Regions from separate parts of the Bacterioplanoides sp. SCSIO 12839 genome, predicted to be linked through region 1. Evidence: riboswitches for the same ligand, from Rfam matches in the RefSeq annotation. Region 1 holds a riboswitch; the other holds the start of a gene.
What was found. Region 1 has a riboswitch for thiamine pyrophosphate ahead of KFF03_RS00315 (TonB-dependent receptor). Riboswitches for the same ligand answer to the same signal wherever they lie in the genome.

Region 1 (16,287 bases):
GCTGTGGTAAGCGCCATCGCTGGATGGGTAAATCCTGCGTGGCTTCAGAATTACCATGCCGCCAGGCCCACCAGCCATAAATAGCAATTAATAAATAATAAACATTCAGTGCTGACTCCATCACCAGGCTGGCATCCCAGAATAACCAGGCCAAAATGCCGGTATTGATAAACCCCGCATACCAACACAGTGGGTTTTGTCTGATAGCCAATAACAGGTAAGCAATGCCAAAAGCAAACGCAATGACTTCCCATACACTGGTTGCCTGCGCGGCACTGATAATTGCGCTGAGTGTTTCGTTCATAATAATGTCCGTTTAGCCGTGTGACCTAACTCTGTCTTAGCCGTGCGGCTTCAGGGCTGGATCTAAATTGGTGCCGATAAATTTACAGACAAAAATCGCTTTTCCGAACTGTTCAAAAGAGCGTTTTATTTCGACATTAAGTGTGTTCATCACCAGATCATAATCCCCAAACACTTGAGTACTCATGGTGTTACACACAACCGACAGGTCTTCGATTGACTGCAAACGCTCAATAAAATCTTTAATGGCGGGAATATAGTCGTCGGCTAATGGGTATTTGCTGATTTCGACAGAGAGCTGCATGGTTTTTCCCTCATAATAAAAGGAAGTAAAGCCTGAGGTATTGTTACCGCAACCGTCTGCCGCAGGGATGCGGCAGCCGAGCCTACAGGGATGTATTTACGGCGTGTTGCGGAGTAATACATCAGGCTTTATTTCTGGTTCAAAACGAGTATTTACCTTCGATACCAACTAAACGAGGCTCTCCCAGTTGAACATACCGATCATCTGCATATCCATTTCGAGGATCGTTACCAAAGCCACCAAAACCGCGCACTTCTTGATCCTGATCTGTCAGGTTACGACCATATAAAGAAGCTTCAAATGGGCCTTGTGCAAACACCAGTCTTGCATGCCATAACACATAGGATGTTGATTTTTCATCATGGCTATCCGAGAAATAAAACTCGTCTTTTGCCTCATTTTCAACAACCACTGAGAACTGATCTGTTAATCGATAATTAACAGCTGCAGCCAGAGAGTATTCCGGTGCGTGAGCCTGAGCGCGACCATCTTTGTTGAATTCACCATCATCGGTTTCAAAACTATAATCGACAAACTCGGTTTCCAGGTAACCGGCACTTAATTGAGCCGCCAGTTTATCAGTTGCCTGCCAGTTAGCTTCTAGCTCCAGACCGTAATTTTTACCTTCAGCCGCATTGGCAAGGTAATCCTGGAAAGTGATTGAATTATCATCGTTTTGAACGGCATAAGAGCTTTTAACCTGTTGATCCTTACGCTGAATATAAAAAGTTGCAACCCGGGTTTGTAGCTTGTCGTCTAACAATGATGATTTAAGACCCAACTCCACTGTATTGTTGTATTCAGTATCAAATGTTCGGTTAGATTCTGAAATATCCGGGTCAGTGTTAACACCACCAGCTTTATAGCCTCTTGCTAAAGAGCCATATACCAGGTTGGCCGAATCAAGCAAATATTCCAGCGTAGCCTTACCGCCCCACAATGTTTCCGTTTCATCCGATTCAATTGCATTGGTATCATCAAAGTCGTTGTTCCACTGCTCTGCTCGTAAGCCATAAATCAGGTTTAAACGATCATTTAATTGAGTATTTAACTCGCCGTAAAGCGATAATGAACTGACCACCAGATCACTGCGGTATTGGCCATCAGCAAAGGTGTAATTGCGTTTCAGTGATTCGTCCCGGTTAAAGTAATAAATACCGGCAACCCAGTCGGTGGTGTCAGCAAAAATACGTCCGTTTTCGCCCGACAACAGACGCAGGTCCAGACTATCACGCTGGTAGTCACGCAGATATTGGTCAAATGAGCTATAACCATCGAAGTCAGCTAAACATGGACCTTGAGTTGTGTCACAAGGGTCTGCCTGGTATTCCGGCTCATCTGGCAAAAAGGTGTACTGCCCAAAAGCCCAGTCTTCATCGTAGCTGTATTCAACATCCGCTTTAGTCGTGGCAATGGATGTTTCAAATGAAACAGCATCAGACAATTTAGAATTTAATTCCAATGCAAACGAGTGGCTTTCCTGAGCATCAATACCTGGGTTATCCGAATAAGTAATTCGGTTGTTATCCAGAGAAAAGGCATCATAGCCGTTATCAATATCGGTATAAAAATAGGTGAAGTTAAGGTCAGTTTTATCCGACAACTGTGCCGCTAATTTTCCGCGCAACACCACCTCGTCAATATTGTTGGTGTTATCTTTATCCAGAAAATCATTTTCCATATAACCGTCAGTTTTGAAGCTGGAAACTGCCAGACGTCCCTGCACGTTATCGGTTAGCCCACCGGAGATAGCGCCACTTTGTCCGTGTGTACCATAGTTACCGGCTTTGGCGGCAACAAACCCTTCTGTTTCTTTGGTGGGCGCTTTGGATTGAATATTAATCATGCCCGCCAGAGCGTTAGCACCAAAGCGGGTGCCTTGTGGGCCGCGTAAAATTTCCACCTGCTCAATATCCAGCAAGGTTGCTGCGCCACCCAGACCGGTCATATCGATGCCATCAATCATTAAACCCACCGACGGGTTTACCGGATCAATAAACTGGCTACGCTCACCAATACCACGGATCTGAAAATAACGGCCACGGGAACTGCCCGATGAAAAATTCACATTGGGCGCAAAGCTTAAAATCTGCTCCAGATGCTCAGCACTGCGCTGTTCAATTTGTGTATCAGTGACGACCGTAACGGCTTCGGGAATACTTTGCACATCAGTCTGACGAAAATCTGCGCTCACGGTTACCGTATCAAGATCAACCGTTTCAGCTTGAGCTGATAGTGACATTGCCAGCGCCAAAGGTGATAAAAGAAAAGCAGGCTTTAAAAAATAATTCATCAGGTCTTCCTGTTGATTAAAACGAAAGACCCGGTCATAGAGCGTAAAGAAAACGTGGCCGTTAAGCTCCCCATTCCTACGCCGGTATTAACCGGATCAGGTTCAAGGGGTTCGCGATTTACCGTGGGTAAATATTCACGTCTCAGGCCATTACAGTTCAGGTCATCAGACCCTGGCCACCCCCTGGGAACAATTCATATCATACTGTTATTGTCGGCAAGGCAGAAAGCGTAATATTACTTACCGGCGGTTGATCGGTGCATGAGAGCAGCCAATCGTCAGATTCGGGCAGAAGATTGATTGGGTGCTTTAATATGCCAGCGCACTTTGCCCAGAATACAGTTTTGAGAGAGCCAGCCCATCGCCGCACTGTTAGTGCTCATTGGGTTATCACCCTGCAACCAAAACTCGTAATCGGTACTGATCGCTGCGATACGCTTAATGATGACACCGAGCACTGGGTGTTTCACCACCACAACATCGCCGATCTGATAACGACGCATAAAATTGCGGCGACAAATAACAAAGTCGCCATCAAGATAAGAAGGGGACATGCTTTGCCCCCTGACTTTATGAACCCTCAGCATCAGGCGAATTAGCCCAGCTTCGGATAAACCACCTGTTCTTCTGGTGGATACGGGCAAGTTGCAGTAAAGGTATCCACACCTTTGGTTGCCCAGAAGCTGGCAGCAAACTCGTTCACCAGAGTCAGTAGCTTTTCAGCTGGCTCACGAGTGATGTGCTGTTTACACGCCGAACCGGCCAGCATGATGCTGTGCACCAGTTCATTGGTGTTCGGGTATTTTTCAAATTGAGGCTGCTTAAAGTAGTCACCCCAAATGGTGCGTACTTCGTCTTTTACTTTGGCTGCGTGAATTTCTTTTTCACGTACCAGACGAGACAGCTGTGCCTGATCGGCAACCGTCAGTTCGTCTTTGGCGGCGATTTCCTGAATCAGATCAACAAAACGAATAACACTCAATGCTGCGACCTGAGCGATCTGAGGATCGTAAATTTTGCATGGAATATCACAGTGTGCATCGGCACGCTCAAAGCCCATCAGGGTATCCAGCATAGAAAAAACGGTATGCAACATTATTCCTGATCTCCATGTTGTTCTTGTTTGGCGGTTTTGTTTTTCTTCACAGCAAAAAAAACAGTGGCAACACCAGCAAAAGCAATAGCGCCGTAAAACAGGGCATGCATTAACGGGCTTTCCCAGCTGCTGTGGTCATGGCCGACATGAGCCGATGCAACAGAAGTGGTCAGTAACAGCACGGTAGCTGAAAGCATTTGCTTAGCAAATTGAAGCATAGGGATCCCTCTGGTTTGAATATCTGATTGAATATCGTAGCGCTACTAGACTATTGCAAACGATTATCAATTACAACCAAGAAAAAGGTCTACCGGGGAGAGATCGCTCCTTGCTGGATTTGCCAATCTCCAGGCATGACCCTTCCTGACAGATTCACTCGGGTTATCCCTTGAAAATGTCACAAAAAACGCCATCTTTGTGCATATAACAACCGTATAAATTTCAACCTTGATGAGGGACTTCGCAGATGATGCGTATCTTATTATTTCTGGGTACCAACCTGGCCATTATGCTGGTGCTGGGTGTCGTACTGAGTGTTCTTGGTGTAGGTAACTACATGCAGGCCGGTGGCGGTATTAACCTGACATCGCTGCTGATCTTCTGTGGTGTGTTCGGCATGGGCGGCTCACTGATCTCCTTGATGCTGTCAAAATGGATGGCGAAAAAGTCCATGGGTGTGCAAATCATCGATCAACCACAAAATGCAGGCGAACAGTGGATTGTGTCCACGGTGAAAGAACTGGCCGATAAAGCGGGTATTGGCATGCCGGAAGTCGGTATTTTCCACTCCGATGCCCCCAACGCATTTGCCACCGGAGCGAGCAAAAATAACGCACTGGTTGCTGTTTCCACCGGCTTATTACAACGCATGGATAAAGAACAAGTAAAAGCCGTGCTAGGCCACGAGATTGGTCATATTGCCAATGGCGATATGGTCACACTGGCTCTGATGCAGGGTGTACTGAATACTTTTGTGATGTTCTTTGCCCGTATTATTGTATCGGTGATTGATTCCTTTACCCGCGATGAAAATGGCGAAGGTGGCCTGGGCTTCCTGGCACGTATGGGCATCACGATTGTCATGGATATGTTACTGGGTATTCTGGCATCCATGATGGTGGCGTGGTTCAGCCGTCGTCGTGAATATCGTGCTGACCAAGCCGGTGCTGAGCTGGTAAGCCCGGCAGCGATGGCTGGTGCCCTGGCTGCGTTGAAACAAACCTACGACCAGCCAAGCGACTTACAAGGTGAACTGGTCGCCTTTGGTATTCGTGGTGAAGGGGGAGGCCTGTCTGCTCTGATGGCCAGCCATCCACCACTGGATGACCGTATCAATGCGCTGAAACAGCGTTACGGTAACTGATCTTCAGGTTCTGAGAAGCCCTTGCCAGCATCACTGGCAGGGGCTTTTTTGTGCCTGTCATTTATAGCAGACTGCCGCATTTCCTTGACTCGTAAGTGTTTCATATATAGAACGTTTCTTTTATCGAACACCTATTTTATCAAACACCCAGAGTGATGGTATGTCTGAATCGCCGCTGCAAACACTTGGTCAACATCTGCAACAATTACGCCTAGCTCGTGGTATTTCGTTATCACAGCTGGCGGCTGAAGCCGGTATCGCCAAATCCAATTTATCCAAAATCGAACAGGGCAAAAGCAACCCTACACTGGATACTTTGTGGCGTATTGCAGTCCAGTTGAACACGCCATTTGGCAATCTGGTCGCACCAATCGATATGCTGGTAGGTGACGACGATTTTCAGATACGCCTGCTTGATCAGAGCGATGAATCCCCCAAAGTAGATGCTTATTGGATGAACTGTGCCGCCAACAGCCGGCATAACTCTGAGGCTCATCTACCGGGTACTTCTGAGACCATCACGATGATTCGCGGCCAGCTGGAAATTGGTACCGCCAATAGCAGCGTGTTACTGGCAGCCGGACAGAGTTATACCTTCAGCGCTTATCAACCCCATTTTTATCGCAGCCATGAACAGGGGGCGACCTGCCTGATGACGGTAGTGTATAACGACCCGGAGAAAACAGTATGATCGCTCAGAAGCAAATCACTTCGGGGAGTCCATTCTGGGTAGGGGTCCGTGATGCGACACCGCTGCTGGGCGGTTATATCCCAGTGGCTATCTCATTTGGTTTGATTGCAACTCAGGCTGGCTTTTCACAATGGGAAACCATTTTTATCTCCACGCTGATCTACGCTGGTGCCTCCCAGTTTCTTTTTGTTGCGATGTTCGCTTCAGGCGCTCCTTTGTGGTTGATTATCAGTATGACCTTGCTGATTAATGCCCGGCATATTGTGTACGGACCAAATCTGGCACCCCTATTACCCGCAAGTAAGAAGTCCCTCTTTTTGATGCATGGCCTAACCGATCAGATTTTTGCCCTGGCCTTGGCGCGTTTGCCGGCAATACCGTCAGAGCAACGCGAAAGTTGGTTTAGTGGCGCGATGTTACTGGCCTGGTTCAGCTGGGTTGGTGGTACTGCTACCGGAGCCCAAATGGGAGACACCCTGATATCTCAGTGGCCATTTCTTGCGGAAGTAATGCCATTCGCATTGCCAGCTTTATTTCTGGTGTTATTAGCACCGAAGTTTTCATCAACTCAATGGAGCATAACTCTGGTGGCCACGTTAATCGGTGCGCTGGCTTTAAAAGTGATTGGCTGGAGTAACGCCGCTATTCCGATTGCCGCGGCATTGGGGACCTTGCTGTATTACATGATTGATTCATTGAAAGAAAAGCGAAGCTGATATGCACATAACTCTTCTTCAAACCACCGTCATTCAAAATGCGTTATGGCCTGCCTTGTTGCTGATCGCTGCAGGCACCTTTGTCATGCGCGCAGTACCTTTTATCTGGACGCATAAACATTTGGCAAAACATAACGGTACTCGCGCTTTGCCAACCTGGTTGGGGATTCTTGGTTCCTGTACCACGGCAGCATTATTGGGTGTTTCAATGGTGCCAGGGCAACCAAACCTAACAGCCTGGTTGGCAACCGGCATAGGAATTCTGACAACGTTACTGGTATGGCATAAAACCCGATCGATGGGGTTACCAATTCTTGCAGGCGTAATGGCTTTTGGAATGGCATTGATGATACCGGCTTAAATATCTAAGCCGGACAGATGCGTTTTTGCCCTTGCTGCACAAAAGAAACAAAGTCATCAAGCGGCATTGGCTTGGCAAAATAATATCCCTGAATAACCTGGCAGCCATAGCTATTGAGAAAGTTCACTTGCTCTTTTTTCTCAACACCTTCAGCACACAGCGACATACCCAGTCGCTTCGCCATTTCAATGATGGTTAACACCAAGGCATCGTCACGGTGTGACTCACCGATGTTATCAACAAACTGTTTATCAATTTTAATAATATCAATCGGAATTTTGGTGAGATAACTAAGGGAAGAATAACCGGTACCAAAATCATCCAGCGCAACTTTGCAGCCAAGCGCACTGATTTCACTAAAGAATTTATTCGCCACATCCAGATTATCAAGGTACGAATATTCCGTTACTTCAAACTCCACCATACCACGGGGAATGTCGTATTTCAGGAATGCACCTTTAATCACCCCAACCAGGTGATATTTTTTTAAATCAGTGGCCGATAAATTAATCGAAACCGGTAGCTGTATGCCAGCCGGTACAAAAACATCACGGACATCCAGACAAACCTGTTGAATCACCCACTTGGTAATTTCAGTGATCTTGCCGGACTGTTCCGCAATCGGAATAAACTCTGCTGGTGACACAAACCCAAGTGATTCACTGTGCCAGCGAATGAGCGCTTCTGCCCCGACCGGCTGACCGTCCGCTGTTACTTTGGCCTGATAGTTCAGACAGAATTCATCATTCTGTAACGCCGGAACAATGGCATTCGCAATATCCACACGACGCTGGTGTTCCGCCATCATATCGGCATCAAAAATACTGAATCGTGACTTGCCCCGGTGCTTAGCATCGTACATAGCAATGTCGGCATCACGAATTAATTCGCGAATATCCTGATACTGTTCACATCGGCGGGCAATACCAATGCTGGCGGTGATCCTCACTTCCCAGGAACTGACATTAAATTTCTGCGCCAGGCCACTGACAATTCCCGCTGCCAGTGAGTCCAACATTGGTGTACCGTCCACACTCTCAGTGAGAATCAAAAACTCATCACCGCCATGGCGGCACACCAAAGCGTGTTCGGGGGTATAAGTGAGCAAACGTCCGGCAACCCCGGCTAACAATAAGTCTCCGACTTCATGCCCCAATGAATCATTTACTCCTTTAAAACCATCGAGGCCAACAAACATCAGGTCATACGTTTTTCCGGTGGTGGTTGCCTGCTGTAACAATTCCTGAAGACGATTGATAAAGTGCTTACGATTCATCAAACCCGTCAGGCTATCGTAATTAGCCAGATATTCCGTTTCTTTTTTGCCCCGCTCCAGCAAAGCAACATACTCCTGATTCATCTCAGATTCTTTGCGAATCTCTTCCATCATATTATTGATATCGGTTGTCAGGGACGACACTTCATAATGCCCACTAACAGGAATTGTCAGGTTATAGTTTTTACTTTTTTGCACCTGGCGTGCGAACTCCGACAAGCGGGTTAACGGCGATAACCAGCGATTTCCAAACGCAGAAAATGCCAGCATTAATAACAGCATCACCCCCAGCACGGTCGGCAATGTATGCATCATGAGACTATGCGCACTCTCGTCCAATGGCCCCTGAAAATCATTCACAATCACCAGATAGCCAAGTTCAGCCGACGGATCGCCCACCCGTTTGACAACTCGTATCGCACCTTGCTGTCGGTGCAAACCTAACGTTTGCGGACTGTTATTTTTAATCTGGAGACGTTTTTTTTCAGGTAACGCACGCTCGGAAGCACCCAGATAAAAATCCACCAGCTGCCAGTTGGCATCAAACACAGCCGCGCATTTTACGTGCTCGTAGGGATCTAACCGGAGTAATAAGGTTTTCAGCTGAAAGAACTGATCCGGCTGACCAAGAATAGCGACCAGATCAGAAGCCATATTGTCACTCAGCGCATCCAGATCGCCTTCAACATAGCTGGCGTAAAGCTCGCGGTGTTCTTTCAGAGCAAGCGTCAGTACCGACCAGACAAGCACCCCCATAAAGAACAGACTGAGCAGTACAATCGCGGTTCTGATGCTTTTAATCAGCATAATTCTCCCGGAGGAAGTGATCCGATGATGAGGTACAGGACAGACGGTCAAAATTCATTATTATCAGGCTAGTCTATAAAGCGGTGTCAGAGGGTTAAAAATACAATAATTACGATACTGACCTATAATTTGTGTTACATAAAGTAATCACCACAAAAAATATGAATAAGGATATCTTGATGGCAGGGGCTTCAAGGGCAATTCACAACCAAGCATCACGCCTCCTCTTGTTGACATCTTTGATGGTAACACCCGTATTCGCCACGGCCGTAGAAATCAGCGACCAGCTGGATGTTTCAGGGTTTGCCCGTATTATTGGTGGTTATCTCGACAGCGATGCCGACAGCCTGAATGGTTATGAAGATGAGCTGACGTTCCGCGAACAGTCTCTGGTTGCCATTCAACCCAGCTATACTTTTTCCGATCAGCTTTCAGTTACTGGCCAGTTTTTAGCGCACAGCAATCCGGAGCGAGAGTCTGGTACGGAATGGTTATATGTGTCGTACCAACCCAACAGCCATTGGCAGTTTCGTGCCGGTAAGATGCGCATTCCACGCTACGCGTACAGCGACAGTATTGATGTTGGTTATTCCTACCACTGGATCACACCGCCATTACAGGTTTATAACAATTATTTAGTACCAACTTTTAACGGGGTCAGTGCCAACTACAATTATGCGGGTGAAGATTTCGCCTTATACCTCGAAGGTTTCTACGGCTATTTTAACGGTGAAATTTTTCAGGCCGGCAACCGGGTTGATGTTAAAGCCGATGTAGAAGACCTGCGCGGTATAGCCGCAACCCTATCAAGCCATAATATTTCTCTGCGTTTATCCTATAACACCGGTACTAATAAAACCGATGTTCCACAGCTTGTTCCATTACAGAATGCCCTTGAACTAACAGGCTTCAACAACAGCGCACATTCTCTGGACGGTGATGGCCGTGCCCATTTTTACGAAATAGCGCTCAGTTACGACAACTTTGATCATTTCATCAAAGCAGAATGGACACGCGCTGAAACCGAACTGGATCTTGCCCCCTCAGTTGAAGGATATTATCTGACGGCCGGGCATCTGATGAATGACTGGACGCTACATTTCACCTATGCCGCCAGCGCCTATGCGAATGTCAAAGCGCAGCAAGAGCTGCAGCCCTTCCGGAACCAGCCAGGCCACCCATTAGCTGAACTCAGCAATGGTTACTACCAGATTTTTGATTCGGTGCCTAACGGTAGCCTGGACAGTTATACACTCGGTGCCCGCTGGGATTTCCGGTTAAACATGGCCCTCAAAGCGGAAGCCAGCTATTTACATGAAACTCAACCACGCAGCGGATTTTTTGGCACTCGTTTCACAACCGGAGTGCCAGAAGATTTAGATAAAAAGCTGAATGCCACTTTGCTGCAGGTTGGTTGGGAATGGGTATTCTGATGCGCTGGCTGCGAATCGTCGTTTCGGTTTTTGCCCTGCTGTTATTGCCGCTGGAATTAATCGCAGCGGAACTGGTGGTGATTACCCAACGCCAAGCGAGTGACTCCACTCTGGATGATCATAAGCCCGCATTGGCACTGAATCGTGAGCAGGTGCGTAATTTATATATGGGGGCTTCACTGAGTTATAAACTCAAACCCATTGCACTGAAACCCGGAAACCGGACACGCTCATTATTTAACGCCAAAGTAATCGGCTTATCGGAATCGCGTATTCAGTCTTATTGGGCACAGATGAAATTTACCGGGCGGATGAAAGCGCCCAAAACATTGGCCAGCGAAAACGCTGTACTGGAATATTTACTGCAAAATCCGGGCAGCGTGGGTTATGTTGCGGCTGACACCGAGTTACCCACATCGATACAGGTGATTTTCCGCACCGGGGATCAATAGTCATAACATGTTGGCAGATACCAGTATGATATGACTATTTTCCAGAAACTGTTATTAGTTTTTCTTCGGACGTTCCCAGCCGGAAATATTACGTTGCTTTCCACGAGCAACCGCTAACTCACCGTCAGCAACTTCTTTAGTAATCACAGAACCGGCGGCAACCGTTGCAGCAGCGCCAACTTTAACCGGTGCCACCAACGACGAATTCGAGCCAATAAACGCATCATCGCCAATTTCGGTTTTAAACTTGTTCACACCATCGTAATTACAAGTGATGGTGCCTGCACCAATATTGGCGTTTGTACCAATTTCGGCATCACCAATATACGTCAGATGATTCACCTTAGAGCCTTTGCCAATCACAGACTTTTTCACTTCGCAGAAGTTACCGACCTTCGCACCATCCGCCAGGTCAGCACCAGGACGCAAGCGCGCAAATGGGCCAACGCTACAATCCGCAGCCACGGTTGCCTGATCAATCAGAGAATGAGATTCAACCTGAGTGCCCGCACCCAACACCGCATTTTTAATCACGCAGTAAGGGCCAATGTGTACACCATTGGCCAGTGTCACATCACCTTCAAACACACAACCAACATCAATGCGAACATCTGAGCCGACGGTGACAGAACCACGGATATCAATGCGCGCCGGATCAGCCAGGGATACTCCCTGACGCATCAGCTCATCCGCTTGTTGACGCTGGAAAACACGCTCCAGTTCAGCCAGCTGCAGGCGGTCATTCACACCCTGCACTTCGTATTCATCGCGTGGGTGAATGGCACGTACGGCGACACCGTGATCCACCGCCATGGCAATAATATCGGTCAGGTAATATTCACCCTGCGCGTTATTAGAAGATAATTTCGGCAGCCATTCATTTAATAATCGTGCTGACACCGCCAGAATGCCGGTGTTCACTTCACGAATCTGATGTTGCTCTGGGGTGGCATCTTTATGTTCAACAATCGCCTGAATGTTATCGGCGGCATCGCGTACGATACGGCCGTAACCGGTTGGATCGGCCAGTTCCACTGTTAACAACGCCAGGTTCTGACCCTGATGCGTTTCATCCAGCAGCTTTTGTAGCGTATCCGTTTGGATCAGTGGTACATCACCGTATAACACCAGAACGGTTGCCTCCGGATCAACCTCCGGCATGGCCTGAGCAACGGCATGACCGGTTCCCTTTTGTTCGGTCTGCATTGCCCAGCTAACATCAAATCCGCTGATTTGCTCACGCACTTTCTCTGCGCCATGACCAATCACTACATGCTGTTTGGCATCACCTAATTGCGCCGCGCTACTTAATACATGCGCCAGCATAGGCTGCCCGGCTAACGGGTGCAGCACTTTAGGCAAGTCCGATTTCATACGCGAGCCTTTGCCCGCAGCCAGGGTAACAACAGCCAATGTCATGGTAATTCCTGAAATAAAAAAACGAGAAAATAAAAAAGTGGCGGACATTTTAGCCCGCCACTGTTTTCTGTCTACATCGCACTTCGCAGAACGACTGGATTAAACGATCAAAGTATTAGAAGGCCGCGTTCCACTGCTCATCAATGTCTTCCAGCAGATCCAGATAATCATGTTCCATGATGCCAAGGTGCTCAAAACATTTGTCCTTAATATGCACCCAGTCCGTGGTGTCATGACGTCGCTTAAGATTATTAACAATATTGTCAGCGACTTTCAGTGTTGAGTAGACCATCTTGGCATAGGAGTCCTGTTTCTGGTCGAGGAAATCGCGTGAGTGGTGTTGTAATACCACCTGACAGATATCCCGCGGGATGGCCCAGGCCGAGGTAATAAAATATCCAACAATGGCATGGTTACTGGCATAACGCTGGTCTTCTAACTCCACCAGCCGAATATCTTCACGCTGGTTCGCTTCGATCAGAGTATTGCGATAATCCGGATATTTCATACTCATAGCGGCAATACCACAATCGTGGAACAGCCCAGTGGTATAGAGGTTTTCCGGCGGAATTTTATGCTCGATGTTCTTGCCTATGTACACCATGGTATCGGCGACCAGGCTGGCATTATCCCATAGTCGCTCAAAGCTGATGGCCGCTTCACCTTTGAAGCTTTGTTTAATCAAGATACCCGCCACCAAGGTTGATACGGCATTAAAGCCCAGCAACATCACGGCTTGCTGAATATCGCTGATCGCGCGATTCATGCCAAATGATGGCGAATTGATGGTTTTTAAAATCGCTGACGACAAGCCAATATCATGAGCAATAACATCGGAAAGCTCGCCCATATCCGGCTCATCCTGAGCACAGATTCGTTGTACGTCGGTCAGCAACTGAGGTTTGGAAGGCACATTAAAACCAGTTGATACGGCATCAATGACGTCCTGAGAGATCTGAATCATAAAACGGGTCACAAAAACAAAAAATGACTCCACTAGCCTAGCTCAAATCTGTTTTTGTGCTTTCCGATCAAGGTCTTAAATCTCTGCTTATTGACCCATCTCAGTCTTTATACTGACTCGCAATTTATTTTGCTTTCAACATCACCAAGGCAAAATATTTGTTCTCATCGGTCCAGTAGGTTTCCAGCTCAAAGCCCGCTTGTCGCGCCATCCATTGCAGCGACTCAAGCCGGTATTTGTAGGAGTTTTCGGTGTGCAGCGATTCTCCCTGGCGCAGCACAATGGTGGTTCCGGCAATATGTACCATCTGATCCACTGTACTCACCAGGTGCATCTCAACCCGAGACTGGCTTTTGTTTACCAGCGCCTGATGCTCAAACAGGGTTTCATCAAAGCTGGCACTCAGTACCCGGTTCAAATGACGTAATACGTTTTTGTTGAATTGTGCCGTCACGCCCTGAGCATCGTTATACGCTGCGTGCAGAATCGCCTCGTCTTTATCCAGATCCACACCCAGCAGAAAACGACCGTCATCACCAATCGTTGCGCGTACCCGGCGTAAAAATGACTGCGCTTCTTCCGGTGTAAAGTTCCCCATACTGGAACCCGGAAAAAACGCCAGTTTGTTACTCGCCTGCTCTAACGTCCGTGGCAATTCAACCGGTTGGGAATAATCCACACAACCGGCATAAATACTTAACCAGGGGTAGTCATCCAACAATCTCTGGGAAGACGCCAACAAAAAGTCCCGGCTAATATCCATCGGCACATAACAATCCGGGCGTAATGCTTCCAGCATCAGGCGAATTTTAGTGCTGGCACCGCTGCCATATTCCATCAGCACCGCACCCTGCCCCACACGATCAGCAATCTCTTCGCCGTATTGTTGTAGCAGCCCAATCTCGGTACGGGTGAGATAATATTCTGGCAGCCCGGTAATGGCTTCAAACAGCTGCGAGCCACGCTCATCGTAAAAATATTTGGCCGGCAGTGTTTTTTGTGGCTTTGCCAACCCCGCTAACACCTCGGTTTTAATATCAGCCGCAGGAGGGTGATCATCAAAAAACTGCAGGTTTTGTGAACCAGAAAAGTTCGGTTGTGGCAGTGGACTGTGCGTCATACGATTTCCTGTTTGTTATTTGTATCGCGAACACAACATGCGATCAGCGGGCTAAGCGAATGCCGGTAAATTGCCAGCGCTCATGGGGGTAAAAGAAATTGCGGTAAGTTGGCCTGACATGGCCTGCTGGTGTCACACACGAGCCACCGCGTAACACCATCTGATTACACATAAATTTGCCGTTATATTCACCCACGGCACCAGCCGCCGGAACATAACCGGGATATGGTTGATAAGGGCTGGCCGTCCATTCCCAACAATCACCAAATTGTTGCTGTAAACCATTATTTTGCGTCACCTCTGAACAACCAACCGGCCTTGGACTAAAACGTCCGGCATCGGCAAAGTGCCCTTGAGCCGCATCCGCTTGACGAGCGCTGATTTCCCATTCGGCTTCAGTTGCTAACCGGGCACCGGCCCAACGGGCATAAGCATCAGCTTCAAAGAAAGACACATGGGTGACCGGTGCATCAAGCTCAATAGCGCGTTGACCATTGAGGCTGAACTGCTGCCACTCTTGTTCAGGCTTTTGCTCCTCACTCCACCAATACAGCGGCGCAACAATGCCTTCACGCTGCACCCAGGCCCAGCCATCGGATAACCAAAACTCAGGCTGTTGATAACCACCGGCATTGATGAATTCCAGATATTCACGATTCGTTACCAGACGCTTGGCCAGCGAAAAGTCCTGCAATAACACATCGTGGCGCGGGCCTTCATTATCAAACGCAAAGCCGTTGCTGGCTTTATGGCCGATGCGATAAATACCGCCGTCAAACGACAGCCAGTCGTTAATAGGACTCTCAGTGTTAGCAACGGGAGATGGCAATGCCTGATAGACCGGCTGCATCGGGTTAACCGACCAGCAATACAATAGGTCAGTTAACAGCAGCTCCTGATGCTGCTGCTCATGATTCAGACCCAATTCAATTAACGGCTGTAATGATTCATCCGCCATCAGCAAAGACATCTGTTGATCAACGTGATGGCGATAATTTAAGACGTCATCCAATGACGGGCGAGAAAGCAGGCCTCGTTTTGCTCTGGGGTACGGCTGACCGATACCGTTGTAATAGCTGTTAAACAGGTGTCCGAATTGGGGGTGAAATTCCTGATAGCCCTTGAGGTTTGGCTTCAGCAGAAAGGTTTCAAAAAACCAGCTGGTGTGAGCTAAGTGCCATTTCGCCGGACTGGTAAATTCCGCCGCCTGTAACTCATAGTCTGCGGTTTGCAGAGGGCGACACAGATTCAGTGTTTGTTGACGTACACGATCGTATTGCTCGGATAACGGGACAACAGTAAGCGGACTTGGGTCCATATCGGCTCCGGGTCAGATAAGAGTCATCCTTACCCACTGTGCCGATGCCGAACCTGAATAACAAGACCGAGGAAAAGCTTAGTCTGAATCGGCCAGGCAATGGACAAAACGCTGGGTAAGGTCACGAATAAACTCAGCGTAGCCGTCTTTTGTCACAGAAATATGAACGCCCAATGGATCCAGTTCGCCCAGGCGTATATCCAGCCCACGGGTGACCGACGCCACCAGCGCCGGAGAAAACTGGGGCTCAGTGAACACACAGGTCACATCACCACGAGCCAGCTGACTACGCATTTGGTTCAGACTGCGTAACCCGGGCTTTTGTTCCGGAGATAATGTAAATGAACCCAGCTGATTCAGGTCGAAATATT
Region 2 (16,287 bases), 1.4 Mb from region 1:
ATTATCCACCAAACCGTAAAGTCCTAATGCCTGCTCAACACGAGGAAAAGTAAATTCGGTGGCATCACTCAAAGGAACAATCACTGGCCACTGTGCAGCAGGCAGATTACCCAAACCATTGCGATCAACAGCTGTGGCCCACGCATTACAATAACCGGACGGTGTTTCAGACGCTTGCTGAATAACCTGACTCATGGTTGCAGAAGCCAACAGCAACGCATCATAAATACGTTCACCATTGGCCAGATAAGCCGCAATGGCAGAAGCAAAATGGCAGCCGCTGCCGTGTACCTTTTTATCAATCCGTGGTTGCTGAATCATAAAGTTGGTAAGTACTGACTGTTCAGGCTCACTCTGTGATTCAACACGACGAATATTCGGGCCTGCAAAGCAGATGCTTTCAACCACTGATTTATCCGTGTTTGAATCGCCACCACTGATCACCACATAAGCAATACCTGCTTGTTGCAAGGCTTCTCCTGCTTCCTGAGCCGTTGCACAGCCAGTCAGTTGTAATGCTTCCTGTTCGTTGGGGGTGATCACATCCACGAATAAAAACAACGGTTTTAATTGAGCAAGCTCTCCGGTTTCTAAACCACCTTGTGAAGCGGATAACACCGGGTCCCAGACAACCCAACCCTGAGGGCATTCGGTTTTATACGCCGCTAATTTTTCAATTAACCAGGTAATAAAGATTTCATTTTTGGGAAACCAGCCAATTTTAATGGCTTGTGGCCAGCCGTCTTTTTTTAACGATTGCCACTGCGATTCGAAAAACTCGACAGAAATGGTTTCAACCGCATCCACACCAAAACTGCTTTGTGCGGTTAACGCTGAAACCAGTGTTCCACATTCGACATTTAACGCATGCGCCATTTTTAAATCGGCTTGCAGGCCAGCACCAGAGCAGGAATCAGATGCACTGATTGCCCAGATTTTTTTACGGTTGGTTTCTTTCATAATCAATTCGATTAAAGCGTTAAATAAATACAGTGTTGTTTTTGAGAGCAGCGACAGGATGTCGCGTCCGCGCGGCAGGGCCATGGATGGCCCTTCGGCGCGGCGGCAAAAAATAACACTGTGTTTATTTTTCGCTGCATAATTCTAAAAAAATTATTAATTCTGATGCCAAAATGGCATACCGAGTGTGGGGGTTGAAGCACTGGCGGCCTGACGCTCCTGCATCATGCCTGCTGAATAAGCCATTCGCCCAGCATTCACAGCCTCATAAAACGCCCGTGCCATTAATACCGGGTCATGCGCTTTAGCAACCGCAGTATTTAACAACACCGCATCAAACCCTAACTCCATGGCATCCATCGCCTGAGAAGGTTTGCCCAAGCCTGCATCAATGATGAGTACCGCATCGGATAAACGCTCACGCAAGGTGGTGAGTTGATGACGATTTAATAAACCTTTACCCGTACCAATGGGGGCGCCCCAGGGCATCACCGCCGGACAACCCACGGCAAGTAATTCTTTGCACAGCACTAAATCATCGGTGCAATAAGGCAGCACCTTAAAACCTTGCTGAATCAGGGTTTCAGCGGCTTTCACCAATTGAGTGGTGTGCGGCTGAAGCGTGTAGTCATCACCGATGACTTCTAATTTAATCCAATCGGTTTTGAATAATTCACGCGCCATATTGGATAATAAAACCGCTTCATCGGCGGTATGACAACCGGCGGTATTAGGCAGAATTTTACAGCCACTTTGCTCGACAAATTCCTGCACGTATTGCCAGTGGCCATTATCCGCAACCTGCTGCGCGGTCTGTCGCCGCAACGACAAGGTAACAAACCCTGGCTTTCCGGCTTGAAGGCTATCGCGCATGACTTCTGGCGATGGATACATGGAAGTACCCAACCAAAGGCGGCCATTAATTTCCTCGCCAGCGATGTTTATTGTATTTTCAGTCGTCATATTTAACCGCCAGTGATTGCACCCAAAATATCCAGCTGATCATCCGCTTTTAATTCCGTTTGAGCGAATAAAGAAGCTGAAACTATCGACTGATTGAGTGCTACAACAATATTACCTTTTGGCTCTCCGTCATCGCTAAAATAACCCAGCTGAATCAATAATTGTTGCAGGGTTTTAATATTGCTGAATGACTGTGTAGCCCCATTAATTGCCAATGTTAACTCTGCCATTTATGCCATCTCCTCAACAGCGACATCAGCCTCAGCATTGAGCAGGCCTTTTAATCCAAGAGACAGCTGATATTCGCGAGTCAGCTGCTGTTCAAACTGCTGCAAAAATGCCGGAGCCAATAAATAGCCATGACGGAATAAACCATTTAATCGATACAGCTTCGCTGCAGTGCGAACCACTTTCGGTTTATGATCCGGAAATGCCGGGCGTAAATTCACATCCGTTTCGATAATACGAGCTTCCGCCAACGCCGGGCTTAAACAATACAAGGCACTTAACATTTCTAATTGCGAGCGCACACTGACCGGCGATTTATCTTCCGATTCAATCTCGGTAGCACCCAGAATATAACGAAATGCTCCCTGCTCGGTTTGCCCTTTCGGCACCAGGTATAAGTGATAACGTGGGTGTAATAAACGCACCGGGCGCGTGATATTTACCTCAGGTGTTTCGATCCAACACACCTCGCCACGAACGCCTCGTAACGTTTGTGCATCACCTGCCAGCGCTGTTTTGGAACCGACGCCACGACAATCAAACACCAATGTATCGTCAGAGAAAGCCTGCAATTCCGCATCCGACACATCGGTATTAAAACGAAATTGCACCCCCAGTTGTTGCGCCTGCTGGTGCAATAAAGGCAACAAGGAACGGTTATCCAGATGCATTTCCTGAGGCAAGAAAAAGCCGTGCTGAAATTCCGGGTTAATTCCGGGTTCTAGTTGCTGAATTTGCTGGCGACTAACAGCTGTTGCAGTTTTATCTCCCAACAAATCAAACGAAGCCATTTCCTGTTCAAACTGACGTAACTCAGACTGATCTGCCTGATGAGCCACCACCAGTGAACCATCCTGTCCAAACGCAATGCTTTCTCCACTATCCTGACCCAGTTGGGCCAATAAAGCTGGCCATAGGCTTAGGCTTTGCTTGCCCAGCTCAAACATGTCAGCGTCACAAACATTGCGTTCAGCGTAGGGGGCTACCATGGCCGCCGCCGTATTCGCAGCACTTTGTAATTGATCCGGTGCCGATTTTTCCAGCACCGTAATATCAGCAGCCCTTTCAGGCTGCTGACGTGCCAGACGCCAGGCTAATAAGCTGCCCAACAATCCGGCACCCACAATCACAACAGGAGCCACAACTGATTGAGGTTTTGTGTGTGTCATACAGCCTCTTAATTTTCAGCAATATGATAAAGCTCACTGCCCTGTTCGCGGAATTGTTCTGACATTTCTTTCATGCCGTCGACCGCTTCCTGCGCTAATTTCTCTTGTGCTTCATCGGCCCAGTTCGGATTGTCTGAGGAGGCATCGCGTACTTCCTGAGAAATTTTCATCGAACAGAATTTTGGCCCACACATCGAGCAGAAGTGCGCTACTTTATGGCCGTCTTTTGGCAGGGTTTCATCGTGATACGCACGCGCGGTATCCGGGTCAATTGCCAGATTAAACTGGTCAACCCAACGGAATTCGAAACGTGCTTTCGACATCGCATCATCATGCAATTGTGCCGCCGGATGACCTTTCGCTAAATCGGCTGCGTGAGCCGCAATTTTGTAGGTAATTAACCCTTGTTTTACGTCGTCTTTATTGGGCAGACCCAGGTGCTCTTTTGGCGTGACGTAACACAACATGGCGCAACCATACCAACCAATTAATGCCGCACCGATACCCGAGGTGAAGTGGTCGTAACCCGGTGCAATATCCGTCGTCAGTGGCCCTAAGGTGTAGAACGGCGCTTCATGGCAGTGCTTCAACTGCTCTTCCATGTTCTCTTTAATCATGTGCATTGGCACGTGACCCGGGCCTTCAATAAAGGTTTGTACGTCATGTTCCCAAGCGATTTTAGTCAGTTCACCCAATGTACGCAGCTCAGCAAATTGCGCTTCATCGTTGGCATCCGCCACCGAACCTGGACGTAAGCCATCACCCAGTGAGAAACACACGTCGTAGGCTTTCATGATTTCGCAAATTTCCTCGAAATGCGTGTAGAGGAAACTTTCTTTATGATGCGCTAAGCACCACTTAGCCATGATCGAACCACCACGAGAAACAATACCGGTTACTCGGTTAGCGGTTAATGGCACATGCTGCAAACGCACGCCCGCATGAATGGTGAAATAATCCACGCCCTGCTCGGCTTGCTCAATTAAAGTGTCACGGAATAATTCCCAGGTCAGGTCTTCGGCGATGCCACCACATTTTTCCAGTGCCTGATACAGAGGCACAGTACCAATTGGCACAGGTGAGTTACGAATAATCCATTCACGGGTTTCGTGGATGTTTTTACCGGTGGATAAATCCATCACGGTATCGCCACCCCAACGGGTTGACCAAACCATTTTCTCCACTTCTTCTTCGATGGAAGACGTCACCGCTGAATTACCAATATTGGCATTCACTTTGGTGCGGAAATTACGGCCAATAATCATTGGCTCGGTTTCCGGGTGGTTAATATTATTCGGAATAACCGCACGACCACGTGCGACTTCATCACGAACAAATTCCGGCGTGATCATTTTCGGAATATTAGCGCCAAAGTTCTGACCGGGATGCTGTGTTTCCAGTGCTTTTTCAATTTCTTCTTCAGCCAGTGCCAGGTTCTCACGAATGGCAACGTATTCCATTTCCGGGGTGATAATACCCTGACGTGCATAATGCAGCTGGGTTACATTTTTACCGGCTTTGGCGCGTTTAGGTTTACGTTTTAATTCAAAACGTAAGTCTTCCAATGCAATATTCATCTCGCGGATTTTGGCGTAATCCGAGCTGAAACCATCCAGCGTTTCAGTATCGTCACGCTCATTAATCCAGGCTTCACGCATCGGTTTTAAACCTTTACGCACATCAATCGCCACATCCGGATCAGTGTAAGGGCCCGAGGTATCGTAAACCCGAACCGGCGGATTGTATTCGGTTTTGCCATCGGCCAGCTGGGTCGGGGTTAATTCGATTTCACGCAATCCCACGCGAATATCATCACGGCTACCGGTAACGTATAACTTGCTGGAAGCAGGGAAAGGCTGGGTAGACAGTTCATCGACTTTGATGGCGTCTTTTAATGCGCCATTTGTTAAAGAATCTTTATTTGCCATGCTGAGTCTCGTTTATTCAGGCCATCTCTGGGAGATGTGCTAATCACAGAAAACAATCAGTCAGGCAGCGGGAAGGAAGAAAAAGGAACAAGTTGTCGTTTCAATAAGGTCAGAACAACCATGTGATAACGACAGCAAGTCTTGATGACATCAACAGCTTCAGAAAAATAAACTGCAAACGGCTTTTCTGTTTCCTACGCTGGCTCTAACCAGATCAGGTTCAACGGGATCCGCTTATGCGATCTCAGCTCCTCATTGCAGATGGAGCACCCCGACAGAATCACCACGATAATAAGGCGGCTTGCAAACTTATACAAGCCGCGACTTATGTAAAAGAGATAGCCTTAGGTATTACAGGTTTTCACCCTGATCTGCGACAGCATCAGCCGCCAGCACTTCTTCAACCTCGGTGCCTTCAACCTGTGTGCCTTCAACCTGAGCTTCTGGCTCTGCGGTTACAGCAGGTGCTTCATAGCGCTGCCACTCCTGACTGCGACCGATCCAGGATACGCCAACGTAACCACGCACTTCGATGGTTTGGCCATCTTCGGCAACTTTCAGTTTGGACTTATAGATGGAGCCGGTTTTTGGGTCCAGAATGCGACCACTTTCCCATTCGCCTTCGGCTTCCTTTTCCAGTCCCCACATGAACGTCAGGCCTTCAATCGGCTTATTGTGAAACTCATCCGGGCATTCTTCACAGCTTTTGCCCTTATCGTCTTCGCGCAGTAACTCAACAATCGTGCCCTGCAATTCGCCATTTTCAGCAATTTTAATTTCAACAACCGATGCTTTAGAGCCATCTTCATCGTCGATGGTTACCCAGCGGCCTTCCGCTGTATCTGCCTGTGCAGCCAATGAAAACAAACCAGCAATGGCCGTAGTGAGAAGTTTTTTCATGTGAACCTCAAGGAAAAAGTGTTTTTTATTATATTAGGGCCTGATTGGCCTGACCACTTTAAATCCCCGCCGGCTAATTGCAAGTTCAGCGTGTTCTTTTTAGCCGCTTATCCCCTCATTACGACCGTTCATAGCAGAAATCGATTTTTTTCTACCGAGACAGGAACTTTTTTCGCCCCACTAATTCCTATGCATCACCTGTACAACATGTATAAGAAAAATATTCCCGCATGGCAGGTATTTCTTAATTAAAGGAGGTTTTTATGAAAATTCAGCAACTTGCCCGAGAAGCGACCCGCTTAGCGATGCTGGTTCCGGTGATGTCTTTGACATTGGTTGGCTGTGGCAGCGATGACGATGATGACGATCCGGCTTACGTGCGTGTATTGCATGCATCACCGGATGCTCCGGCAGTCGACGTGCTGGTGAATGGCAGCGCCGCCCTGACCGGCGTCAGCTACCAGCAAGGTTCTGGCTATCTGCGTCTTGAAGAAGGCAATAACACCGTTGCCCTGCGGGTTAGCGGCACTGAGACCATTGCCCTTGAGCAAACACTGACACTGTCGGCCAATGGTTATTATTCAGTGATTGCACAAAATGACGTTGCCAACATTGAATTCGAAGTACTGGACGACACCATACGTCGTGGCAACGACAGCAATGATGTGACCGTTGTGCATGCCTCTCCAGATGCCGGTTCGGTTGATGTATACGTAACGGCCAATGGCGCCGATCTGGGTGACGCCACTTTGCCAGGTGTGCCGTTTGATGCCAATGCGACACTGCCTAACATCGCCGATAGTGACTATCAGGTTCGTATCACCGGCGCTGGCAGCTCTGAGGTGGTATACAACTCTGGCAGTCTGACGGTAAACACCGATGTCACAGCCGTTGCCGTTAACAGCAACAAAGGTGCGTCACCGGTATCCTTACTGATCTGGGCTGAAGCAGAGTCACCGGTGACCCCGGTACTGGATAACACAGCCGAGGTTCGTATTGTCCACGCGGTTGATTCGGTCAGTGTCGATGTCTTTGCCGGTGGTGCGGAACTGTTGGGTGATTTTAATTACCTCGACACCACCGTGACCCAAGCCAATCCAAGTGGTTATGTGAAGGTCGCTGCTGGTGCATTACCCGTTGCCATTGCCCCGGCAAACCAGGGTATTGAAAATGCACTGGCTAACCTGAGTGGCACACTGACACTGGAGCGTGGTGAATCTTATACCGTGATTGCCGCCGGTGACCTGGCCGCAGTAGCTGATGCCGAATTGATTACTCTGGTAGATAAACGCGAAAACACATCAACCGAAAACGGGGACGTACGCCTGGTACATGCCTCATCGGCTGATGCAGCCGATCCGGTTGATATCTTTGTTTACGCCCAGGGCAGCACTCAACCGGCAACACCAACCTTTGCCGATGTTGTACTTGGACAGGCCAGACCAGACAAGACCGGGGGCTACACCGCGTTGCCAGCAGGCACTTACACTGTGGATATTGCGGCCGATGGCACCACTGCGGCAGCCGTACCGGGTACCAATGCAGTGCCGGTTGCTGCCGGTGCTATCAACACTGCCATTGCGGTAGGTAATGGTTCTGGTCTGTCTGCGATCTTACTCAATGATAAGCGCTGATTGTTAACCAGCCGTGTATAAAAAAACCGCCTTCTTTTCAGAGGGCGGTTTTTTATTGGTAGCAAGCAATAAAATTATGGCTTATCACCTGCTGCCAGGCGGGCAGAAATTTCATCAATCACAGCGGGTAAGTCAGCCACACTATCAATCACATAATGTGCACCCGCATCGTACAAACGTTGTTCCGCTTCGATACGACGCTGCTGCTGCTCGTCTTCTGACAGTGCTTGCCAATCAGCCAGTTCCAGGCCCACTTCATTGCCACTGATGCTCACGCCCACCGTCCACATACCGGCACGCAAACCTTCTTCAATTCCCGGAATGGTATCGTCAACCTTCACACAACCCTGTACATGGTCAGCACGCAGTTCCATGGCCACCGTTAACGCCATATCGGCGTATGGACGACCGCGCACCACTTGTGTGGCACACACACAAGAAGCGGGTTCGTACCCCTGCTCTTTCGCCGCCGCAACCGCAGGCTCCATCATGCCCGGGCCATAACCGGTATTACTGCCAATTTTAATTCCTTGCGAAACCAGTTCATCGTAAGCGGACTTCCAACCTGGAATTAACTGGCTGCGGTCACTGACAATGCGCGTTTGAATAGGTTGAAAATCCTGATACAAACGATCAATTTCAGCTTCTGTTGGTGCACTGCCTTTGACATCCAACCAAGCCTGCGCAATGCGTGGGTTGGCCAGCATACGACAAATATGTACGCGTTTTTCGGTACCCATCGGTTCACGTGCTTCATCCTGAGAGACTTCAATGCCTTCGGCTTTAAACAATTCCATAAAGGCATAAACCGGTGCCAGAGAACCAAAATCAATGGTGGTTCCGGCCCAATCCAGAATTACGGCCTCAACCGGGCCAGCAAAATAACGGTGTGACTTAAGCATGTTGCAGTCTCTCCTTCACAACACGGGTGTGTTGAATTAAACGTTCGTGATAATGAGATAAATCGGGTACAGCAAGATCGGTTTTTTTGCCGCACTCATCGTATTTGCGGATGCGTAATGCATCACTGAACCAGGGCGAGCTTTCAAACGCCCGGCAAGTGCTGTCGTCCATTTCGCCACCCTGCAGCATGAGGCTGTCAATGGAGGCCTGCGACAGCGTGTCGCGGTAACGTTTATCGGTAGAAAATAAATAACGTTTGGCAGCAACATGCAGGCGAATTGGTTTAATGACTTCGTCATCAAAATATTCCGCCAGAAATTGCGCGCCAATTTTTTCGTGATAACCGTTTTCTCCGGTTTCTTCCGGATGTTTACCGCTTTCTTCCCAGGTCAGGAGATGGCCGATATCGTGTAATAACGCAGCGATTACCAGATAATCGGGTGCATTATCTTGTTCCGCATACCAGGCACACTGCAGCGCATGCTGCAACTGAGACACCTCCTCTCCCAGTGCCATGTGCCCAAAGGTCAAAAACGGATTCAGTACTTCATCCACTTTTTTGCGTGCTAATGTGCGTAAACGCATCACACTTTCCTTTGTTTCAGATCAGTTATTGCCAGAAGATATTGGCTTCAATAGCGCTGATCAGTGTTTCCATATCCACCGGATACACTTCACCGATATGACCAATGCGGAAGCATGGGGTATCGGTTACCTTGCCGGGATAAATCACAAAACCGGCTTCTTTTAAGCGGTCGTATAATTGTTTGAAATCAAAACGGTCGGATTGCGGGTACTTAAACGTGGTAATAAATGGCGATTGTTTTTCATCTTCCACCACACATTCAAAGCCCAGCTTTTTCATGCCTGCAACCAGTGTCTGATGGTTATTGCTGTAACGTTCGGCACGCTTACCAATACCACCTTCCTGATCCAGTTCTTTCATTGCTTGCTGAAAGGCACGCACAACGTGTGTGGGCGACGTAAAACGCCATTTTCCGTTACCGCTTTCCATCGCCTGCCACTGATCATAAAGATCCAGGCTTAATGAACGTGCATTGCCCTGGCATTGCTCTAGCACCGAGGTTTTTACGATCACAAATCCCATACCTGGCACACCCTGAATGCACTTATTGGCGCTGCTGATTAAACAATCGATATTCAGGCCTGCCACATCGATGTCGATACCGCCAAACGAACTCATGGCATCCACAATCAGCGTTTTACCCGCCGCTTTTACTACCTCAGCGTAATGCTCAACCGGGTTCAGAATGCCGGAAGTGGTTTCGCAATGAACCGTAGCCACGTGTGTAATAGCCGAGTCTTCAGCCAGCTTAGTACGCAACGCTTCAGCGCTTACCCACTCGCTTTCAGAGGCCGTTAACGTGGCGGTTTCGATATTGAGGTATTCGGCAATCTGAGCAATACGCTGGCCGTAAGCGCCATTGATTAATACCAATAACTTGCCATTTTCTTTGGGCAGCAAAGTACCAATCGCACTCTCCACCGCAAACGTACCACTGCCCTGCATCAACACACTGGTGTACTGATCGGCTGCGCAATGTGCCAGCTCAACCAACTGTTGGCGAATTGGCTGCACCACCCCCAGATTGTAATCATCATCCCAGGTGCACCAGTCGCGCAGCATGGTCTCTTTAACGGAATCACTGGTGCTCAGTGGGCCCGGTGTTAACAGCAAGTATGGGTTGCTCATGGTTCAATCTCTTTAAGTATGACAACCAGTCCTGACGCCTGAGGCTTAGCCTTGGTCTAGACCAGATTAACTAGACGCAAATATAAGCGAGGCCGTAGTGAACGGCAATGACGGTTCGATGAAGTTTTTGTTACATCAGGGCAGAAATTTCTGACAGCCAACTTTATGGATGCATAACCAGCACAATCGGCAGGCCGGACATATTCAGGTCTGCTCCAACATAACAAATAGTCACTTTTTCCTATTTGCACTGGCCTGTGGTGAAAGTCTGTAGCAGAATAAAAATCTTGTTATATCAATGGTAACCCTCGACAATCCCAAGGGCCTCATGATCAGCTGGTTCTAGGGATAATGCACGCTTATACGGATGAGAAGATCAGTCTCATGGAAGTTTTTATTGAAAATTCAATCGGCTATAGGAATTTTCTAAGTTCGTGCGATCTGTGAAAATGCGTATACTCACAATTAAGATGTTATAGCTAAATAAGAAAGGAAGTCATGCGATATATATTCGGTTTATTTTTGATCGTGTTTTTTAAAAATGTCTTTGCAGTACCACTGTATGTGGAACATAGCATCAAAAATCTCAGTTCAAACGATGATAAAATTAAAAGGAAAGCAGCGTTTAGTCTTTCTAGTTATTTTACTGACAATGGCTCAGGATCGTCAGATCCAAAAATAATTGATGATAATATAAACTTATTTTATCTGGCACTCAAAGATCCAATAACAGCCGGATCCATCACGGACATATTTGGTGCCAGATACATTAACCTAGGAAATGGCAACTATTACCTATACTTAGATAAAGCGAAGCCAGAAATAAAGGATAGAGCATTACCAATTATCTTAAAGAATTTAAACTCTAAAAGTAGGTGGTTGGCAGAAAAATCTGCAGGTGCGCTAATTAATGTATGGCATTGTCAGTATGAGAAAGTAATTAGAACGCGTGCAAACAATGGCAGACAGGCTGGGGAAAGTAAGTTTGCCTTTAAATATGTGTTAAAAACTTTAGATAAAACGTGTACATCAAAACCATAACAAGCCAATGCTCACGACGAGTACGTAATTAAAACGTTATGCGAAAGAGCTAATTACTAATGCATAGCTTTCCAGATATCATTGGTGCCAAATTAGATAGCCTCCATGAAGCCAGTAAGAATAAAATGACAGAAAAAATGGAAAAATTGTCGCTCAGAACACTTGGAGCAGCAGGAATCATGATTTTCCTGCCACTATTCTTGTTTACGTTCACTGATCCATACCTTGTGGAACGAGCAGGCCAGTCGTTCATCAGCTGGAAATTAAAAGAAGGGGTTAACGAGAAAATAGATTCTTTTAATTTACCTGAACCTACAAAATTAGAATCACTTTTCGGAACAAAAGTAAAAGAGCTTAGAAGCCAAACCGAAAAAGAGCTTGAAAAGGTTAAAAGGCGATTAAAAGCAGATGCTCCCGGCATATTAGCGGAACAAATTTCAAGACTCCGAAACCTTGACTGTGACTGTCGAAATAAGTGGGAAAAATCAATCAGGTCATCGATGGAATCAAAACTTCTATCTCTTGAAGTAGCTAAGTCTGCATTAATAAACTTCAGTCATATCAAATACATGGAAATTGTTCACAAGTTAACCAGAGACGTTCGTATTTTCCTGGGAACCAATGCGGCTGTATTTTTACTTTTATTGCTCGCTTCTTTTGTTCAGCCCAGAGCAATGAAGCATCTTTTTCTGCCCAGCTTCCTACTGCTAACCTCTACAGTGATTTGCTCTTACTTCTATATATTCGAACAAAACTGGTTATACACCATAATCTATAACGACTATACCGGTATCGCCTACATCGGATACCTCAGTATCGTCTTCGCAATTCTCTGTGACATTCTGTTTAATAGAGCGAGGGTTACCACAGAAGTGATCAATGGATGTTTACAAGCAATCGGACATGCTGCGAACCTGACTCCTTGCTGAATACCCGAACTTACCCCCTCCCTGAATATTTAGATAACAAAACGCTCAACACATCAATAGTCAGGAAAGCACAAAAACAAGGCACAACCATGATCATCATCTACGGCATTTAAGAACAGCTGAATCCGATTAAGGCCCACATGTCAGACGTCATTCATCAATGTATGATGGATGTACTGGGCATGCCAGAAGGCAAACGCGCTCACCGCTTTGTGCCGCTCAACAAAGATGACTATTACTACCCTGAAGACCGAACCGACCAATACACCGTATTGGAAATCAATATGATGGAAGGCCGGGAAGTTAATACAAAAAAAGCGCTGATTAGTGCGTTATTTAAGCAGTTTGAAGAGCAACTGAGCATCTCCCCTATTGATCTGGAAATCACCATCAAAGAGCAACCGGCTCACTGCTGGGGCTTCCGGGGCATCACCGGCGATGAGGCTAAATTAAATTACAAGGTCGATGTCTGATACCCGGGTTTCCAAACAAGTTGAGCCAGTTTTACTTAAGCGAAACCCTCACCTTACTGCTATTATCATGGTGTAAAATCAACCATCAAAGCGATACCTGAATGACTCCTCTGCAACTGGCAAAACACTACTTTGACCTTTCAAACGACAGTAATTTTGATGAAATTACTCCGATGTTCACCGACAGTTCTACCTTTTACTCTGGCAAACATGACCTGTTTCTGGGAGTTACAGAAATTATGTCGATGCAACGTGCGCATCACGGCTCTTATCAAGCGTTACACTGGCATATCACTCAGGTTGCCGAGATTAAACCAGGCATCATTCGGTTTGATTTTGACTTTAAGGGTAAAACTAACGCAGGGGATGAGGTTGAGTATTCAGGAATTGAGCATATCGTGATTCATCAGGGGAAAATTCAACACATCCAGATTCGGTTGGTATAAAACCGGGTCAGACTGACATAAAAAAGGGAGCAATCGCTCCCTTTTTTATGGATAACCGAAGTAAACACTAACTATTTTTTCAACACCAGAGAGATGTTAACCGGTACGGTGTCAGAAATGTCGATACCACCCACAGTTGCGGCTAACTGAGTCAGGTTCTCTGCCGGAATACCAAATGCACTGGCGCTGATAATCACCGGGCGAGCACTTGAAACCGCAACAATATCACCCGATTTCACCACATTCAGGTTCATATCCACCGTTTGGGTATTACCCATAATGGTTAATGCGACGGGTAATGTGATCTGTTTAACCACTGAATCGGCTTTTAACAAATCGGCCGGAATGTTGGATTTAACGTCGATAGTGGGAAAGGCTGCTGAGTTAAAAAACAGCTGGTTTAGGCGATCATCACGAATAGAAACGCCCGTACTGATCTTATTCAGTGGCACACTGGCGCTAAGCTCACCGGATTCACTGACTTGACCTGAAACCTGGCTGACAGACGCCGGTTCAACAACGTATTGTTTCTTAATGGTCGCAAAGTTAACCGTCGATACCGCTTCATCAATCGTATAACCGCCCTGTGCGTATGATTGATAGGATGCCGCTAACAGCAGCATGGCGCCTATGGCTTTTTTCATTGTTATTTCCTCTTCAGCAATCAATATTGGCTGGCCATTGTGGGTGATCATCAGGCCAGGCTCTAATCAGGATTATTGATAGTACTGATCGCTGAAAGCTATCAGGCAGGGCTAAATTACGACAAAACCACTAATCAATCATTTCAGCTGATGCAAAAAGCGCGCAATTCAATCGCGCTGTGCACCCAGAATTCCTGGTCATATTCTACCGGTACCCTGTCACCTTCGTAACGAATCCGCTCTACCCCAAGACACGGGGCACCATTAATGTGAGACAAGGATTCAGCAACCTGATCATAAACAGCCGATACGCGAATGCGGTTATCTTCGTAAGTAATCGCTACGTTATAGTCGTCTTGCATCAGCGTCGTTAATGAGGCTTCCAGGTCCTTTTTTTCAATGCCCGGGAAACGAGCCGCAGACAAATAAATAATTTCGTATAACACCGGGCGGTCGTCCAGGCTACGCAGCCGCACCAGCTCAACCAGCTTCTCATTATCCTTAACCTGCAGAACCTCTCGGGCTTTCGCTGGCCCTTTGATACACCGCTTACTAACCAGCTCAGTGTTGGGTTCTTTGTTTTGCTGCTCGGCCAACATATAAAAATTAACCCGCGATGATGGGTCATATTCCAGTCGTGATGGCGTGACAAACCAGCCCCGGCGGTTTGAACGATAAATAAGTCCTTCCGATTCCAGCTTTGATAACGCATCCCGAACCGTAATCCGGGTGCTGTTAAATTGTTCGACCAGTTCGCGCTCAGATGGCAGGCGGTCATTGATGCCCAACTTACCTGAGCGTATCTGACTGGATAAATGGTCTCGTATTTCTAAGCTGGCTGATTGCATGGTTTGTTTTCCAAACGCCCTGGCATTATTCATCTTGGGTGGATTCTACTCTGCTCTATGATTTGAAAGAAGGCGCTATGATTTAAAAGAAGGGGTCAGTGACGCGGTGGCATCGTCATTTCCGCCCTGCTGAGGCTCCGCTGAAGCAGTATTTCCTCGTTTGGCATCAATAAAAAAGCGCCAGCGAAAATACACCCAGGCAATAAACGTCAGGCTGCCGCCAACAGTGGCTGTGACGTAAATAGCGTTAATAAAAAAGGTTAGCCAGCTGAGATCCGGTGAATAGAAGTTCTTCACCAACATCAGACCGACGCTACCGACATAGCCCGCACTGTCTGCCAGGTAAATTAGGAAACCGGCATTTGCCACACCACCAGCAATCGCGACAAAGCGATCAAATAAAAAGCAGTTAAACGGTATGTAAGATAAATACAATCCGCTACCTAATAAAACCATCCAGACTTTGCTATCTAATCCTGCGTATTGATAGGCCCAGGTCGATCCACCGAGAATGACACAGCCCAAAATAATGGCAATATGGTTTGCGGTAAACGCTTTGAAGTTATCACGAATAAACATCAACAGCGCCAATGCAACCAGCACCATGCCCGCAATACGCACGCCGGCATAAGTAAAAATTTCGGGCGTGTTGCCATAGCCCAAGGCCATCCAGATTTCCGACGAAAAATTATCACGGAAGTCGCGTAATGCGGTGAATAATAAAAAGGCCAGAATCAGTGACAATAACCCAAACCAGTATTTTGAAAATAAGTTCCAGCGGTCGGCTGCGGTCATTGGCTGGCGTTTCTGACGTGCCGCTTCATCCGCAGCATTTGGCTCAGGTAATAACGATAATGCGTAAACCGAGATAAACAGTAACGGCGTGAAAATCAGGCCGGTCAGAACCGGCATCCAGAATTCGGGCACATCCAGATAAACAATCAGTGATTTTCCCACCGAGCGCACCATACCTGAGGCCACGACAAACGAAGCACTTAAGCCAGCGCCCAGCAGTTCACTGGTACGCCGCCCTTCCAGATAACTGAACACCAGTCCCCAGATCATCCCCAGAGGAAGCCCGTTTAAGAACATCGCCAGAGGTTTCCACTGCAATGGCAATACCGCAAATAATAATAAAGCCAGTTCAGCAAACATAATCAGTGCCAGAATCGCGATGGCACGGCGGTTATGCAGCATCGACGACACGACTTTAATGCCAATAAACTTAGAGCACAGGTAACCAATCACCTGAGATAAAATCAGCATGACTTTGAAATCAATGCCAAACCAGTCGCTGTATTCATAGTGTCCGACCACAAACGGTTTACGGAAGGCATACATTGAAAAGTAGGTTAAAAAGGCGGCACTGATGGCAAATACCACAAACCAGAAAGTGGGTGCTCGTTCTAACCAGTGATGAATTTTTGATTGAATTTTCTGATGCATAACATTTTACCCTTAAGGCACTTAACCTGTTTTTTTCTGGCTACGTGCCAGGGCACATTGC

Region 2: another riboswitch for thiamine pyrophosphate. It lies ahead of thiC (phosphomethylpyrimidine synthase ThiC); the one in region 1 lies ahead of KFF03_RS00315 (TonB-dependent receptor).

What each region holds. Positions count from the first base shown of each region.
Region 1 is NZ_CP073745.1:54,546-70,832, reverse strand. Features, by position in the region: gene pnuC (nicotinamide riboside transporter PnuC) at 1-304, opposite strand, end outside; gene KFF03_RS00320 (hypothetical protein) at 341-607, opposite strand; gene KFF03_RS00315 (TonB-dependent receptor) at 747-2,900, opposite strand; TPP riboswitch at 2,957-3,094, opposite strand; gene KFF03_RS00310 (S24 family peptidase) at 3,179-3,487, opposite strand; gene sodN (superoxide dismutase, Ni) at 3,496-3,996, opposite strand; gene KFF03_RS00300 (hypothetical protein) at 3,996-4,214, opposite strand; gene htpX (protease HtpX) at 4,463-5,359, shown strand; gene KFF03_RS00290 (helix-turn-helix transcriptional regulator) at 5,520-6,050, shown strand; gene KFF03_RS00285 (AzlC family ABC transporter permease) at 6,047-6,766, shown strand; gene KFF03_RS00280 (AzlD domain-containing protein) at 6,768-7,127, shown strand; gene KFF03_RS00275 (bifunctional diguanylate cyclase/phosphodiesterase) at 7,132-9,210, opposite strand; gene KFF03_RS00270 (hypothetical protein) at 9,453-10,643, shown strand; gene KFF03_RS00265 (hypothetical protein) at 10,631-11,095, shown strand; gene glmU (bifunctional UDP-N-acetylglucosamine diphosphorylase/glucosamine-1-phosphate N-acetyltransferase GlmU) at 11,150-12,514, opposite strand; gene KFF03_RS00255 (HDOD domain-containing protein) at 12,630-13,478, opposite strand; gene egtD (L-histidine N(alpha)-methyltransferase) at 13,603-14,598, opposite strand; gene egtB (ergothioneine biosynthesis protein EgtB) at 14,642-15,916, opposite strand; gene KFF03_RS00240 (zinc ABC transporter substrate-binding protein) at 15,995-16,287, opposite strand, start outside.
Region 2 is NZ_CP073745.1:2,517,262-2,533,548, forward strand. Features, by position in the region: gene KFF03_RS11560 (bifunctional hydroxymethylpyrimidine kinase/phosphomethylpyrimidine kinase) at 1-1,044, opposite strand, end outside; gene KFF03_RS11565 (thiazole synthase) at 1,117-1,923, opposite strand; gene thiS (sulfur carrier protein ThiS) at 1,926-2,153, opposite strand; gene KFF03_RS11575 (FAD-dependent oxidoreductase) at 2,154-3,320, opposite strand; gene thiC (phosphomethylpyrimidine synthase ThiC) at 3,329-5,248, opposite strand; TPP riboswitch at 5,423-5,532, opposite strand; gene KFF03_RS11585 (DUF2147 domain-containing protein) at 5,600-6,148, opposite strand; gene KFF03_RS11590 (DUF4397 domain-containing protein) at 6,412-7,782, shown strand; gene phnX (phosphonoacetaldehyde hydrolase) at 7,857-8,684, opposite strand; gene KFF03_RS11600 (HD domain-containing protein) at 8,677-9,270, opposite strand; gene phnW (2-aminoethylphosphonate--pyruvate transaminase) at 9,296-10,399, opposite strand; gene KFF03_RS11610 (hypothetical protein) at 10,898-11,440, shown strand; gene KFF03_RS11615 (hypothetical protein) at 11,500-12,369, shown strand; gene KFF03_RS11620 (tautomerase family protein) at 12,510-12,842, shown strand; gene KFF03_RS11625 (hypothetical protein) at 12,944-13,288, shown strand; gene KFF03_RS11630 (YceI family protein) at 13,360-13,932, opposite strand; gene KFF03_RS11635 (UTRA domain-containing protein) at 14,076-14,780, opposite strand; gene KFF03_RS11640 (DUF5690 family protein) at 14,856-16,226, opposite strand; gene KFF03_RS11645 (FAD-binding oxidoreductase) at 16,248-16,287, opposite strand, start outside.